DNA from 3 places in the Nitrospirillum karajorum genome. Region 3 is predicted to be linked to each of the others. Evidence: predicted binding sites of a transcription regulator. Region 3 holds the regulator's gene; each other region holds the start of a gene.
What was found. Region 3 encodes LexA, which represses DNA repair genes until DNA is damaged. Its sites were predicted from a motif close to ATGTTCTANTTTGGTTC; they were not measured.
Positions count from the first base shown of each region.

Region 1: a site for LexA is predicted at 2,405-2,421, ahead of UCD39_RS22155 (PA0069 family radical SAM protein). Genes of this name have one in related genera too.
Region 2: a site for LexA is predicted at 1,975-1,991, ahead of recA (recombinase RecA). Genes of this name have one in related genera too.

Region 1 covers NZ_JAZBQB010000003.1:1,823,912-1,828,324, reverse strand. The annotation lists gene UCD39_RS22170 (hypothetical protein) at 1-65, shown strand, start outside; gene ftsE (cell division ATP-binding protein FtsE) at 155-886, shown strand; gene UCD39_RS22160 (acyl-CoA desaturase) at 1,081-2,316, shown strand; gene UCD39_RS22155 (PA0069 family radical SAM protein) at 2,467-3,570, shown strand; gene UCD39_RS22150 (hypothetical protein) at 3,669-4,413, opposite strand, start outside.
Region 2 covers NZ_JAZBQB010000003.1:302,061-306,473, forward strand. The annotation lists gene UCD39_RS15015 (DUF2867 domain-containing protein) at 195-707, shown strand; gene recA (recombinase RecA) at 782-1,858, opposite strand; gene UCD39_RS15025 (hybrid sensor histidine kinase/response regulator) at 2,535-4,413, opposite strand, start outside.
Region 3 covers NZ_JAZBQB010000003.1:2,491,648-2,496,060, forward strand. The annotation lists gene UCD39_RS25300 (ComEC/Rec2 family competence protein) at 1-1,634, shown strand, start outside; gene lexA (transcriptional repressor LexA) at 1,683-2,396, opposite strand; gene UCD39_RS25310 (hypothetical protein) at 2,549-2,728, opposite strand; gene UCD39_RS25315 (molybdopterin molybdotransferase MoeA) at 2,650-3,747, opposite strand; gene moaC (cyclic pyranopterin monophosphate synthase MoaC) at 3,779-4,285, opposite strand; gene trpC (indole-3-glycerol phosphate synthase TrpC) at 4,287-4,413, opposite strand, start outside.

The DNA.
Region 1 (4,413 bases), 670 kb from region 3:
TCGAGAAGGCCGGCCTGTTCCCGACCACCGATCGCGCGGACGCCGAAGCGGCCTCGGCCGAGTAAGCGCCCCTCCGTTTTCTGGATCGGGCCCGGTCCCGCCCCGCCCATAAGCGGGCGGGCCGGGCTCTTTCCATTTCAAGGATGCCCCGCCTTTGGTCCGTTTCGAGAATGTCGGTCTGCGCTATGGCACCGGGCCTGAGGTGCTGCGCGACATCAGCTTCGAACTGGCGCCCGGGTCCTTTCATTTCCTGACCGGCCCCACCGGCGCCGGCAAATCCAGCCTGCTGAAGCTGCTGTACCTGGCGGAACGCCCATCCCGCGGCCTCATCACCCTGCTGGGCCATCCACTGTCAAAGACCCCGCGCAAGGCTCTGCCGGCCCTCCGCCGCCAGATCGGCGTGGTGTTCCAGGACTTCCGCCTGATGAACCACCTGACGGTGTTCGACAACGTCGCCCTGCCCTTGCGCCTGGCCGGCCAGGATGAGGCCCATGTGCAGGAAAGCGTGACGGAGCTGCTGTCGTGGGTGGGTCTGAAGGCCAAGCTGGATGAGCGCCCCTTGCGCCTGTCGGGCGGCCAGAAGCAGCTGGTGGCCATCGCCCGGGCCGTGGTCACCCGGCCCAAGCTGATCATCGCCGACGAGCCCACGGGCAACATCGACCGCGAGATGAGCCTGCGCATCATGCGGCTGTTCATCGAGCTGAACAAGCTGGGCACCACCTGCCTGGTGGCAACCCACGACATGGTGCTGGTCGATCGCCTGCAGAAGCCGGTGATGGAGCTTTACGAGGGCAAGCTGGCCGAATCCGGCTGGTGGATGCAGGGGGTGGTCAGTGGCGGCGCCCCCGGCCAGGAGTTGCCGGACGATCTGTCCCCCGACTTCTGAGCCCTTTTGACCCAGCACAAATCGCGGATGCGGCCCCTGGTGTTAATCTCCCCTTCAGGGTTGTCCTTTACCCTCGGCGTCGGGGACATCCGTACCAAACGCGGAGTCGGCTTGGCCGCCGATTCCTGGTATTCAATCGATCGCCTCACCCTCTTCGCGGCCTTTCGGCCGCCCCTGACGGAGTACCGACCCCGGTGACCAAGCCCGCCCGCGACGCCGCCCAAAAGCCGGCCGACCATTACCTGGACGATATCCAGGCCGCCGGCGCCCTGCCCTTCATCCTCGTGCATCTGGCCTGCCTGGGCGCCATCTGGACAGGGGTCTATTGGCAAGACGTGGCCCTGGCGGTGGGCCTCTACGGCCTGCGCATGTTCGGCATCACCGGCGGCTATCACCGCTATTTCTCGCATCGCGCCTACAAGACCAGCCGCTGGTTCCAGTTCATCCTGGCGTTCATCGCCCAGACCTCGGCCCAGCGCGGCATCCTGTGGTGGGCGGCCAAGCATCGCCACCATCACCGCTATTCCGATACCCCGGCGGACGTCCATTCCCCGGCCCAGCGCGGCTTCTGGTACGCGCACATGGGCTGGATCTTCACGGCCCGCCATGACAAGACCGACCTGGCCGCCGTGCCGGATCTGGCCAAGTTCCCCGAGCTGCGCTTCCTGGATCGGTTCCACTACCTGCCGGCCTTCATCCTGGCCGTCGCCGTGTGGTTCGCGGCCGGCTGGTCCGGCCTGGTGGTGGGCTTCTTCTGGAGCACCGTCGCCACCTATCACGGCACCTTCTGCATCAACTCCCTGGCCCATGTGTACGGCCGCCGCCGTTACCTGACCGGCGACGATAGCCGCAACAACTGGTGGTTCGCCCTGCTGACCATGGGCGAGGGCTGGCACAACAACCACCACGCCTATCAAAGCGCCGCCTGCCAGGGTTTCCGCTGGTGGGAGATCGACACCACCTATTACATCCTGAAGGCGCTGTCCTGGGTGGGCATCACCTGGGACCTGCATCGCCCGCCCGCCGCCGTGGTGCGGGGGGAGCAGCGGCTGGGGAAGGCCATCATCGAAAAGGCCGCTAGCCAACTGGTCGCCACCTTCCATGTGGAGCAGATCGCCGCCCGGCTGCAGGCCACGCTGGCCGACACGCCCTCGCTGGCCGACGTGAAGGCCGAACTGCAGCACAAGCTGGAAAACGCCCGGGCCCAGGCGGAGGCCATGCTGGCCTCGCTGCATATGCCCGAGCTACACATGCCCAGCTTGCCCGACCTGCACATGCCGACCATGCCCACCCTGCCGACGCGCGATGAGTTGAAGGACCGGGCGGCCGCCATGTTCGTGCGCACGCCGTCGATGGACGACATCGTCGACCGGGCCCGGCAATTGCTGATCGAGGCCGTCTGCGCCCGCTTGGCCGTCGCCGCCGCCTGACACCAACCAGCGTGAAAAGGCCGCCGGGGCTTTCCCTGGCGGCCTTTTTGCTATCTGGAACTCGGAGTTGGCCGCTGCGCCCACCCTAATGTTCATGTTGTGTTCTGTTTTTGACGGCGATAGGCTATCCTCCGGGTAACGGAGGAAGCCATGGTCGACATCCTGGATGACCGCCCGCTGAAAGGCCGAGGCACGCACTCCAACCGCGCGGGACGGTTCGAGGCGCACAGCCGCCTGCGGACCGATGACGGCTGGGCCCGGGTGGGAAGCGATGGCTGGGACGGGGAGGCGGACCTGGAGATGGCGCCGGCCACCCAGGTGCGCCTGGACACCTCACGCAGTGTCATCAGCTACAACGACAGCCCGGACGTCAATTTCGACCGGTCCATCAACCCCTATCGGGGATGCGAGCATGGCTGCGTCTACTGCTTCGCCCGGCCCAGCCATGCCTATCTGGGGCACTCCCCCGGCCTGGATTTCGAAACCATCCTCTATGCGAAACGGGATGCCCCCGCTGTGCTGGCCAAGGAACTGCGGGCCAAGGGCTATGTTCCCCGCCCCATCGCGCTGGGTGCCAACACCGACGCCTACCAGCCGGTGGAGCGAGCGGAGCGCATCACCCGCGGCGTGCTGGAGGTGCTGCGAGATTTCCGCCACCCGGTGGGCATCATCACCAAGTCCCCCCTGGTGCTGCGTGACCTGGACATCCTGGCCCCCATGGCGGCCGACGGCTTGGCCCGGGTCGCCATCTCCATCACCACGCTGGACCGCGATCTGGCCCGCCGGCTGGAGCCGCGCGCCGGCACGCCGCAACGCCGGCTGGAAGCGGTACGCCAGCTGTCCCAGGCCGGCGTGCCGGTCAGCGTGCTCGCCTCCCCCATGATCCCTGCCCTGAACGACAATGAACTGGAAGCCATCCTGGCGGCAGCCAAGGACGCGGGAGCCCACCAGGCCCATTACATCCTGCTGCGGCTGCCGCGCGAGTTGGCGGGCCTGATGGAGGAATGGTTGCGCCTGCACGTACCCGACCGGGCCGACCGTGTGCTGAGCCTTATCCGGCAATGCCGCGATGGCGGCCACAACCACTCCCAATTCGGCACCCGGATGCGCGGCACCGGCGCCTACGCCCAACTGCTGGCCGCGCGCCACAGGCTGGCAACGCGGCGGTTGGGCCTGGATCAGCGGCGCTGGGACATGCGCTGTGACCTGTTCCAGCCGCCGCCGCAGCCGGGCAACCAACTGGCGCTGTTCTGACGGCCGCTCCCACGGCCCTGAAATGCCAAAAGGCCGGCCCCGCGAGGGACCGGCCTTTGCTGTTTCCACGGGCGCCGGGGGCGCTGGAAGCAAGCGGATCAGAACTGGGTGATGCCAGCCTGGATCAGGTACAGGCGGGCGATGTCGGCGGTGCCGTCGGTGCCCTTGATGGCCTTCATGGTGTCCACGGCCTTCTGCTTCTGGCCAGCGGCGATGTAGGCCTGGACCAGGCGCAGCTTGGCCTCTTCCGGGTACTTCAGCTGGTCCTTCTTGATGCCGGCCTGAATAACCTCGATGGCCTTGGCGGCGTTGCCCAGGGCCAGGTACTGCGTGCCGACGCGGACCAGCTGCTTGCCGTCCGGCTGGGCATTGGCTTCCTTCTCGTCATCCGGCAGCTTGCGCTGATCGTCATCGACCTGCTTGCCGGCCATGTCGGCCAGACGCTTCTCGCGGTCGCCCTGGGCTTTACCCAGGATGCCGGCCTTGAAGCCCTTGTCCATCACGGCCTTGGCCTCAGCGCCCAGGCCGTCGCTCATGGCCAGCTGGGCGAATTCCAGGTACGGACCGGGATCCTTGACCAGACCGGCGCCCAGCTGCAGGCGCAGCACGTCGATCTGCAGACGGTTGGAGTTGAAGCCCGGCAGCTTCTGCACGCCGCGGATCACGCTCTCCCAGCTTTCCTGATCGGGGTAGTTGATCAGGATGCGTTCCATGGCCTCAACGAAGGCCGGCTTGTGATCCATGTTGTATTCGGCGCTGGCGATGGTCTGCAGCAGCACCTTGGACGGCTTGCCACCCTGGGCCTGGATCATGGCGCGCGCGGCCTTGGAGGCGTTGGCGTAG
Region 2 (4,413 bases), 2.2 Mb from region 3:
GCTCCCCATTTTGGGTAAGGCATTTATCGCATTCATGCGATGGCCTAGATGATACGCTTTTTATGTCATTTATGCAACCAATAGCGGCTGCGTTGCCGGCTTCATTGCCGTCCCGTCGCCCTGGGCCTATGGTGCCGGCGACGTTCTGACCGACAAGCCCTCAGATAGTCCGCAACCCTTAGGAGCGCGACCGAATGTCCGTGCAGGAAGTCACCCCAGAGGCAGGCATTTGGGCGCTGTTGCCGGGCGCCCAGTTCGCCGACGCCTTCCGGCTGGTGATGCCGCCGGCATCCGAAACGCCCGCGACGGACACCTTGGTGGTGGACGCCCTGGTAGCGGCCCGCCGCATGATGGGCACCTCCCCCACCTGGGTCCGCTGGCTGCTGGCCCTGCGCAACGCCCTGGTGGCCCCCTTGGGCCTGAAGGCCCCCCGCCCGCCGGCACCATCGGAGCCCGGCGCGGCCGATCATATCGGCATCTTCCCCATCCTGAGCCGCGGGCCGGGCCGGGTGGTGCTGGGCATGGCGGACAAGCACCTGGATTTCCGCGCCGTGGTCGACGTGCGCCAGGACGCCACCGGCCACCACGTCACCGCCACCACGCTGGTGCGCACCCACAATTGGCTGGGGCGGACGTACCTGGCGCTCATCATGCCATTCCATCGCCAGGTGGTGCGAACCATGCTGAAACAGGTCGCAGCCCCTTGAGCCCTACTCGGCAGCTAAAGAAAAGGCGGGCCGTCGCCAGCCCGCCTTTTGCTCATTTCAGATGATCTACCCGATCACTCGGGACTGTCGGCGTCGCCGTCAGCTTCGGGGGAGCCCACCATCATGGCACCAGCCACCAGGCCGGCGTTGGCGCGGACCTTTTCCTCGATGGCCTTGGCGATGGCCGGATTGGTGCGCAGGAACTGCTTGGCGTTCTCGCGGCCCTGTCCCACGCGCTGGCCGTCGTAGGAGAACCAGGCGCCCGACTTCTCCACCACGCCGGCCTGGATGCCCAGGTCGATCAGCTCACCCACCTTGGACACGCCCTCGCCATACATGATGTCGAACTCGACAACGCGGAACGGCGGGGCCAGCTTGTTCTTCACCACCTTCACGCGGGTCTGGTTGCCGACGACGTTGTCGCGGTCCTTGATGGCGCCGATGCGGCGGATGTCCAGGCGGATGGAGGCGTAGAACTTCAGCGCGTTACCGCCGGTCGTCGTCTCCGGGTTGCCGAACATCACACCGATCTTCAGGCGGATCTGGTTGATGAAGATGACCAGGCAGTTGGACTTGGAGATGGAGGAGGTCAGCTTGCGCAGCGCCTGGCTCATCAGGCGGGCCTGCAGGCCGACGTGGCTGTCGCCCATCTCGCCTTCCAGTTCGGCGCGCGGCACCAGGGCCGCCACCGAGTCCACCACCAGCACGTCGATGGCGCCGGAGCGCACCAGCGTGTCGGTGATCTCCAGCGCCTGTTCGCCGGCGTCGGGCTGGGAGACCAGCAGGTCATCCACGTTCACGCCCAGCTTGCGGGCGTAGGACGGGTCCAGCGCGTGCTCGGCATCGACGAAGGCGCAGGTGCCGCCGCTCTTCTGGGCCTCCGCGATGGCGTGCAGGGCCAGCGTGGTCTTGCCCGAGCTTTCCGGCCCGTAGATTTCGATGATACGGCCGCGCGGCAGGCCGCCGATACCCAGGGCGATGTCCAGCCCCAGCGAACCGGTGGAGATGGCATCCACCTCCATCGACGCCTCCTTGGCGCCGAGCTTCATGATGGAGCCCTTGCCGAACGCGCGTTCGATCTGGCCGAGGGCGGCGTCGAGGGCCTTTTGCTTATCCATGGGTGTTTCTACCAGACGAAGTGGTGCCGACATCTTGCTGTCCCCCTCTTGTCGCATACGGCCAACGGGCGTTCAACGGCTGCGGTGAAGGGGAATGTACCCGCTATGTTCTCATTCGCCAAGGGTGAAAGTTTGCCGTTTGTTCTTTTTTGTTCTTGTTATGATGCCCTCAAACGCCGGGCGCGGCCGTTCGGCCGCTTGGCTTCCTCGCTTTCCAGTCCGCTGCGCTCCCCGAAAAGCTGCGGCGGCCCCGGTCGGGGCCTCGTCGCTACGCTCCAGAGTCGGGCGGGATTTCAAGGCCCTCAAACGCCGGGCGCGGCCGTTCGGCCGCTTGGCTTCCTCGCTTTCCAGTCCGCTGCGCTCCCCGGAAAGCTGCGGCGGCCCCGGTCGGGGCCTCGTCGCTACGCTCCAGAGTCGGGCGGGATTTCAAGGCCCTCAAACGCCGGGCGCGGCCGTTCGGCCGCTTGGCTTCCTCGCTTTCCAGTCCGCTGCGCTCCCCGGAAAGCGGCGGCGGCCCCGGTCGGGGCCTCGTCGCTACGCTCCAGAGTCGGGCGGGATTTCAAGGCCCTCAAGCGCCGGGCGCGGCCATCCGGCCGCTTGGCTTCCTCGCTTTCCAGGTCCGCTACGCTCCCCGGAAAGCGGCGGCGGCCCCGGTCGGGGCCTCGTCGCCGCGCCCCGAATTGCTTCACGATCAGGCACTTGGGCGCGCTCACCTCGGATTCGCGGGCTCCTGCCCCGGGCGCGGGGGCCCCTCCATCACGTCCTTCACCTTGGCGGCCAGTTGTTTCAGGCTGAAGGGCTTGGGCAGGAAGTCGACCACGGCGCCGTCCTTCAGAGAATGGCGGAAGCGGTCCTCGGCATAGCCGGAGATGAAGATGACCTTCACGTCGGGGCGGAAGCGGCGCACCTGCTCGATCAGGGTGGGGCCGTCCATCTGGGGCATGACCACATCGCTGACGATCAGGTCCACCTCCCCACCCCGGGCACCTTGCAGCAGGTCCAGCGCCTCCTCCCCGCTGCGCGCCTCCAGCACGGTATAGCCCTTGTTGCGCAGGGCGCGGGCGCCGAAGACGCGCACGGCGTCCTCATCCTCCACCAGCAACACCGTGCCGATGCCGGTGAGGTCGGCCGCGCCCTTGTCCTTGGCCTCCTCCGCCGGGGCGGCCTGGGCCAGGGCCTTCTCATCCAGGCGCGGCAGGTGGATGGAGAACTTGGCCCCCTCCCCCGGCTTGCTCTCCACGAAGACGAAGCCGCCGGTCTGGCGCACGATGCCATAGACGGTGGACAGGCCCAGCCCCGTGCCCGATCCCACCTCCTTGGTGGAGAAGAAGGGCTCGAAGATGCGTTGCAGGTTTTCCGGCGGGATGCCGATCCCGGTGTCGATCACCTCCACCACCACCCAATCGCCGGGCGGCATCTCCTCCGTCTCATGACGGATGGGCTCGGTGGTGTGCAAGTTGCCGGTGACGATGGTCAGCCGCCCGCCCTTGGGCATGGCGTCGCGGGCGTTGACCGCCAGGTTGATGATGACCTGTTCCAACTGCCCCTGATCCACCCGCACCAGGCCGGTGTCACGGCCGTGCAGCATGCGCAGCTCGATGTTCTCACCGATCAGGCGGCGCAGCAGGTTGGACAGTTCCGCCAGCACGTCGGTGATGCTCAGCACCCGGGGCTGCAGGGTCTGCTGGCGCGAGAAGGCCAGCAACTGGCGCACCAGGTTGGCGGCGCGGTTGGCGTTCTGCTTGATCTGCATGATGTCGCTGAACGACTGGTCGCCCGGCTTGTGCCGGAGCAGCAGCAGGTCGCAGAAGCCGATCATGGCCGTCAGCAGATTGTTGAAATCGTGCGCCACGCCGCCGGCCAACTGACCGATGGCCTGCATCTTCTGTGACTGGACGAACTGCGCCTCCAGGTTCTTCTGCGCGGTCATGTCCACCAGATGCAGGATCAGGCCGCGGTCGCCATCGCCATCCCCGTCGAAACGGCGGGAATAGACATGGACCACGGGCCCCTGGGCACCGCGCAGCCGCGCCTCCACCGGCGTGCCGGCCTGGCTGCGCCCCTCCAGCACGTCGGCCAGGCGGGCCATGAGGTTGGCGCGGTGTTCCTGCTGGAACAGGCTGGCGATGGGTTCCCCCTGCACGTCGCCCAGGCGCAGGTCGGCCATGGTGAGGAAGGTGGGGTTGCATTCCGCCAGCCGGAACTCCCCATCCACGAAGGCGAAGCCGGTGGGCGCGAACTGGAAGAAGCGTTGGAAGCGCTGCTCCGCCCGGCGCAGCTCCTCCTCCCGCGCCGTCTCCCGGGTCAGGTCGCCCAGGAAGATCAGGGTGCCGCCGGGGGACACCGCCACATGCAGGACGCTGGCGCGCAAGGGCGCCGCGCGGGCCGCCGCCAGGTCCACCTCCGCCATGCCGGCCAGGCGCTCGGGAAACAGCTCCCCCTGCGGCGGGGTGGCCAGCAGGTCGCGCAGGTGGCGGCTGCCATCCTCCAGCAGGTCGCGGTCGAGACCCAGCCAATCGGCCAGGGTGAGGTTCACGCGCAGCAGCGCGCCGGCCCCATCGACCAGCAGGACGCCCAGGGGCGCCAGG
Region 3 (4,413 bases):
GTATCCTGGCCGCCCTGCGCCCGCCGCCCGACAGCCCCGAGCCCGGCGCCTATGATTTCCGCCGTTCCGCCTTTTACCAGGGCATTGGCGCCGTGGGTTTCGCCTTCAAGACGCCGGAGGTGGTGGCGCCGGCACCGGTGGGCGTGATCGGCTGGGTGAATGACCGGGTGGTGGCCTTGCGCGAGTTGATCGCCGCCCGCGTGGCCGAGCGGCTGACGGGCGCGCCGGCCATGATCGCCATCGCCCTGCTCAATGGTGAGCAGACGGGCATTCCGCCCGATGACCTGCAGGCCATGCGCGTATCCGGGCTGCAGCACATCCTCTCCATCTCCGGCCTGCACATCAGCCTGGTGGCGGCCATCTTCTATTTCGCCGCCCGTGCCGCGCTGGCGCTCTGGGAGGGGGTGGCGCTGCGGTACTCCATCAAGAAATGGGCGGCCGCCTTCGCCATCCTGGCGACCCTGGCCTATATGATGCTGGTGGGCGCGCAGGTGCCGACCTTGCGCTCCGTCCTTATGACGGCGCTGGCCATGGTGGCCATCCTGGCCGACCGCTCGGTATTGAGCCCTCGGGCCATCGCCGTGGCCGGCATCCTGTGCCTGCTGTATCAGCCGGAGCAGTTGCCCGGTCCCAGTTTCCAGATGAGCTTCGGCGCCGTGCTGGCGCTGATCAGCGCCTATGAGGTGCTGCGGGCGCCGCTGAGCCGGTGGCGCAAGGAGGGCGGCTGGCCGCGGCGTGTCCTGCTGTTCGTGGGGGGCCTGTGCCTGACCTCCATCATCTCCACCATCGCCACCATGCCGTTCTGCCTCTACCACTTCCAGCAGGTAGCCAATTACGGCGTGCTGGCCAACCTCATCGGCATCCCCATCACCGAGCTGTGGATCATGCCGCTGTGCCTGGTGGCCTATGTCGCCATGCCGTTCCACTTGGAGGGGTGGATCATCGACATGATCGGCTGGGGCTGCCAGGGCATCCTGTGGACGGCCCGTGTCACCGCCGCCTTGCCAGGGGCGGCCCTGCACGGCGCCGCCCTGTCCGACATGGCCTTCGGCCTCATGGTGGTAGGGGGGCTGTGGCTGATGCTGTGGCGCCGCCGCTGGCGCCTGATCGGCCTGGCGCCCGTCGCCCTGGGCTGCGTGTTGGCGCCGCTGACGCCCCGGCCGGACATGGTGGTGTCGGGCGGCGGCACCATGGTGGCGGTGCGCGATGGGGGCGGCAAGCTGTGGCTGTCGTCGTCGCGCGGCGGCGGTTTCGAGGTGGAAACCTGGGGCAAGCGCGATGGCGGGGAGGGGCGGCCGCCCGCCTGGCCCACTGTGGGCACGGATGACGGCAGCTTGCGCTGCGACAGCCTGGGTTGCCTCTACCACCCCGATCTCTATCGACCGGACCAGCGCGATCCAGCCGCGCCGGACGGTCGGCTGGTCGCCATCGCCTGGACGCGCGATGCCCTGGCGGAGGATTGCGACAACGCCGATTTGGTCATCTCCCGCGTGCCGGCCGCCGGCTGTGACGCCCCCCAGGTCATCGGCCCCGACGTGCTGGCCGCGCGCGGCGCCCACGCCCTGTATTTCGAGCGGGGCGCCATCCGCATCGAGACGGTGCATGATCCGCAAAGCAAACGGCCCTGGGACTGACGTCACCAGGGCCCGGACGCAGTCGCGGCCTAGGTCGGCAGGGAATGATCAATACCGGCGGAACAAGCCCACCAGGCGGCCCTGCACCCGCACCCGGTCGGCGCCGAACACCCGCGTTTCGTAAGAGGGGTTGGCCGGTTCCAGGGCGATGGAGTTGTTCTTGCGGCGCAGGCGCTTCAGCGTCACCTCGGCGGCGTCCACCAGGGCGACGACGATGGCGCCGTTCTCCGCCGTCTCGCAGCGCTGGATGATGACCGTGTCGCCATCATGGATGCCGGCCTCGACCATACTGTCGCCGGCCACCTCCAGGGCGTAATGCTCCCCGATGCCCAGCATGGAGACGGGTATGTCGATGCTGCTGCCGCTGTCGCGCAGCGCCTCGATGGGCAGGCCGGCGGCGATGCGGCCATACAGCGGCAGGCTCACGGAGCCGACGGCATCGCCCGGGTCCTTGCCCGGCAGCCCGGCCTGGAAGTCGGCCTTGATGACATTGGGCTTGAACCGGGGTTCCACCTCGGCAGGAGCGGCCTTCTTGGGCGCCGGCGTCGTCTCCGGCAGGCGCAGCACCTCCAGCGCGCGGGCGCGGTGCGGCAGCCGGCGGATGAAACCACGCTCCTCCAGCCCGGTGATCAGGCGGTGGATGCCGGACTTGGACTTCAAGCCCAAGGCGTCCTTCATCTCATCGAAAGAGGGGGAGACGCCGCCTTCACCCAGGTGCTGGTGAATGTACAGCAGAAGCTCCTGTTGCTTACGCGTCAGCATATCGCCCCCTTTGCTGTGTCGAACCGCTATATATGGAACAAACCCGAAACGTACTTGCCATGTTCTATTTTGGTTCACGGCCGGCGTCAAGCGTTAGCGATCAAAAACCACCAGACGATGACAGATTTAGGGCGGGTTCAGGGGACACTGGCTTAAATTCCGTCCAGCGGCACGATGTCCACAGGCTCTCCGGCCTCGGCGGCGGCGGCATGGGGCGGCCGGACGATCAGGCAATCCGCCGCCGCCAGGCGACTCAGCATGGAACTGTCCTGCTGGCCGAAGGTGGTCGCGATGGGCAAGGCGCCATCGCCGGGCCGCAGCGTGGCGCGCAGGTAATCCTGGCGGCGGTCGTTGGCGGGCAGGGGGGCACCCAGGACCGCGCGCGCCCGGGGGGCTCCGCCGGGTCCAGGCCCTGCAGGCGCCGCAGCGCCGGAACCAGGAACAGGGTGGCGCACACCAGGCTGGAGACGGGGTTGCCCGGCAGCCCCAGCAGGGGCGTGGCGCCCAGGCGCCCGAACATCAGCGGCTTGCCCGGCCGCATGGCGATCTTCCAGAAGTCCAGTTCCAGGCCCTGGGCGCCCAGTACGGTGCGGATCAGGTCGTGTTCCCCGACGGAGGCGCCGCCGGTGGTGACCAGCAGGTCGCAGCCCGCGGCCCCGCGCGCCAGGATGCCAAGGGTGTCGGCGTCGTCGGGCGCGATGCCCAGGTTGACGGGAATGCCGCCCTGGCGCCGCACCAGGGCCGCCAGGGCCAGGCCGTTGCTGCTGACGATCTGGCCCGGGCCCAGCGGCTCGCCCGGCATCACCACCTCGTCGCCCGTGGCCAGGATGGCGACGCGGGGGCGGCGGCGCACCGTCAAGAAGGGGTGGTTCATGGCGGCGGCCAGGGCCACGTCGCGCACGGTCAGGCGGCGGCCTGCCCTCAGGCCCACGGTGCCGGCGGTGAAGTCCAGGCCGGCGGCGCGCACCCAGCGGCCGGGCCTGCCCTCGCGCACGCGCACGCTGTCGCCCAGGTCGTCGCAATCCTCCTGCAGCACCACGGTGTCGGCGCCATCCGGGATGACGCTGCCGGTGAACAGGCGCACGGCTTGGCCGGGGGCGACGGCGCCGGTGTAGGGCCGGCCGGCCGGCGCCTCGCCGATGCGGGCCAGGGTGATGGGCAGGGTGGCCAGGTCCGATCCGCGCACGGCCCAGCCGTCCATGGCGGAAACGGCGGTCGGCGGCTGGGTCACGCGGGCCACGACATCGGCGGCCAGGACGCGGTCCTCCGCCTCGCCCACCCCCACCAGCTCCCCGGCCACGGGCTGGAAGTGCGACAGGATGCGCGTCAGCGCTTCATCAACGGGGATCATGGGGCGGGCCTTGGCGAAGCTGGGGGCGGGGTCAGGGGGTGTCCGCGCGGTAGGGGCCGCTCTTGCCGCCGTCCTTGGCGATCAGGCGGATATCGGCGATGACCATGCCCTTATCCACCGCCTTGCACATGTCATAAAGGGTCAAGGCCGCGACGCTGACGGCGGTCAGCGCCTCCATCTCCACGCCGGTGCGGCCCTTCAGCTTGGCCGTGGCTTCGATCTCCACCGCGTTCTGGTCGGCCAGGCAGGTCAGGTCCACCGTCACCTTGGTCAGGGCCAGCGGGTGGCAGAGGGGGATCAGGTCGGGCGTGCGCTTGGCCGCCATGATGCCGGCCAGACGCGCCACGCCCAGCACGTCGCCCTTGCCCACCTGTCCCGCCTGGATCAGGGCCAGCGTTTCCGCCTTCATGACCACGCGGCCGCGGGCGGTGGCCAAGCGCTCCGTCTCCGCCTTGTCGGAGACGTCGACCATCACCGCCTGCCCGGCGGCGTCGAAATGGGTGAAGCCGCTGGTCTCCGCCATGTCAGTCTCCGCCATGTCAGGCGACCTTCTGGTCCAAACCCAGCAGGGCGCGGGTGGCGGCCGCCACGTCGGCCTGGCGCATCAGCGATTCGCCCACCAGGAAGCGGCGGGCGCCCACGATCTCCATGCGCAGCAGGTCCTGC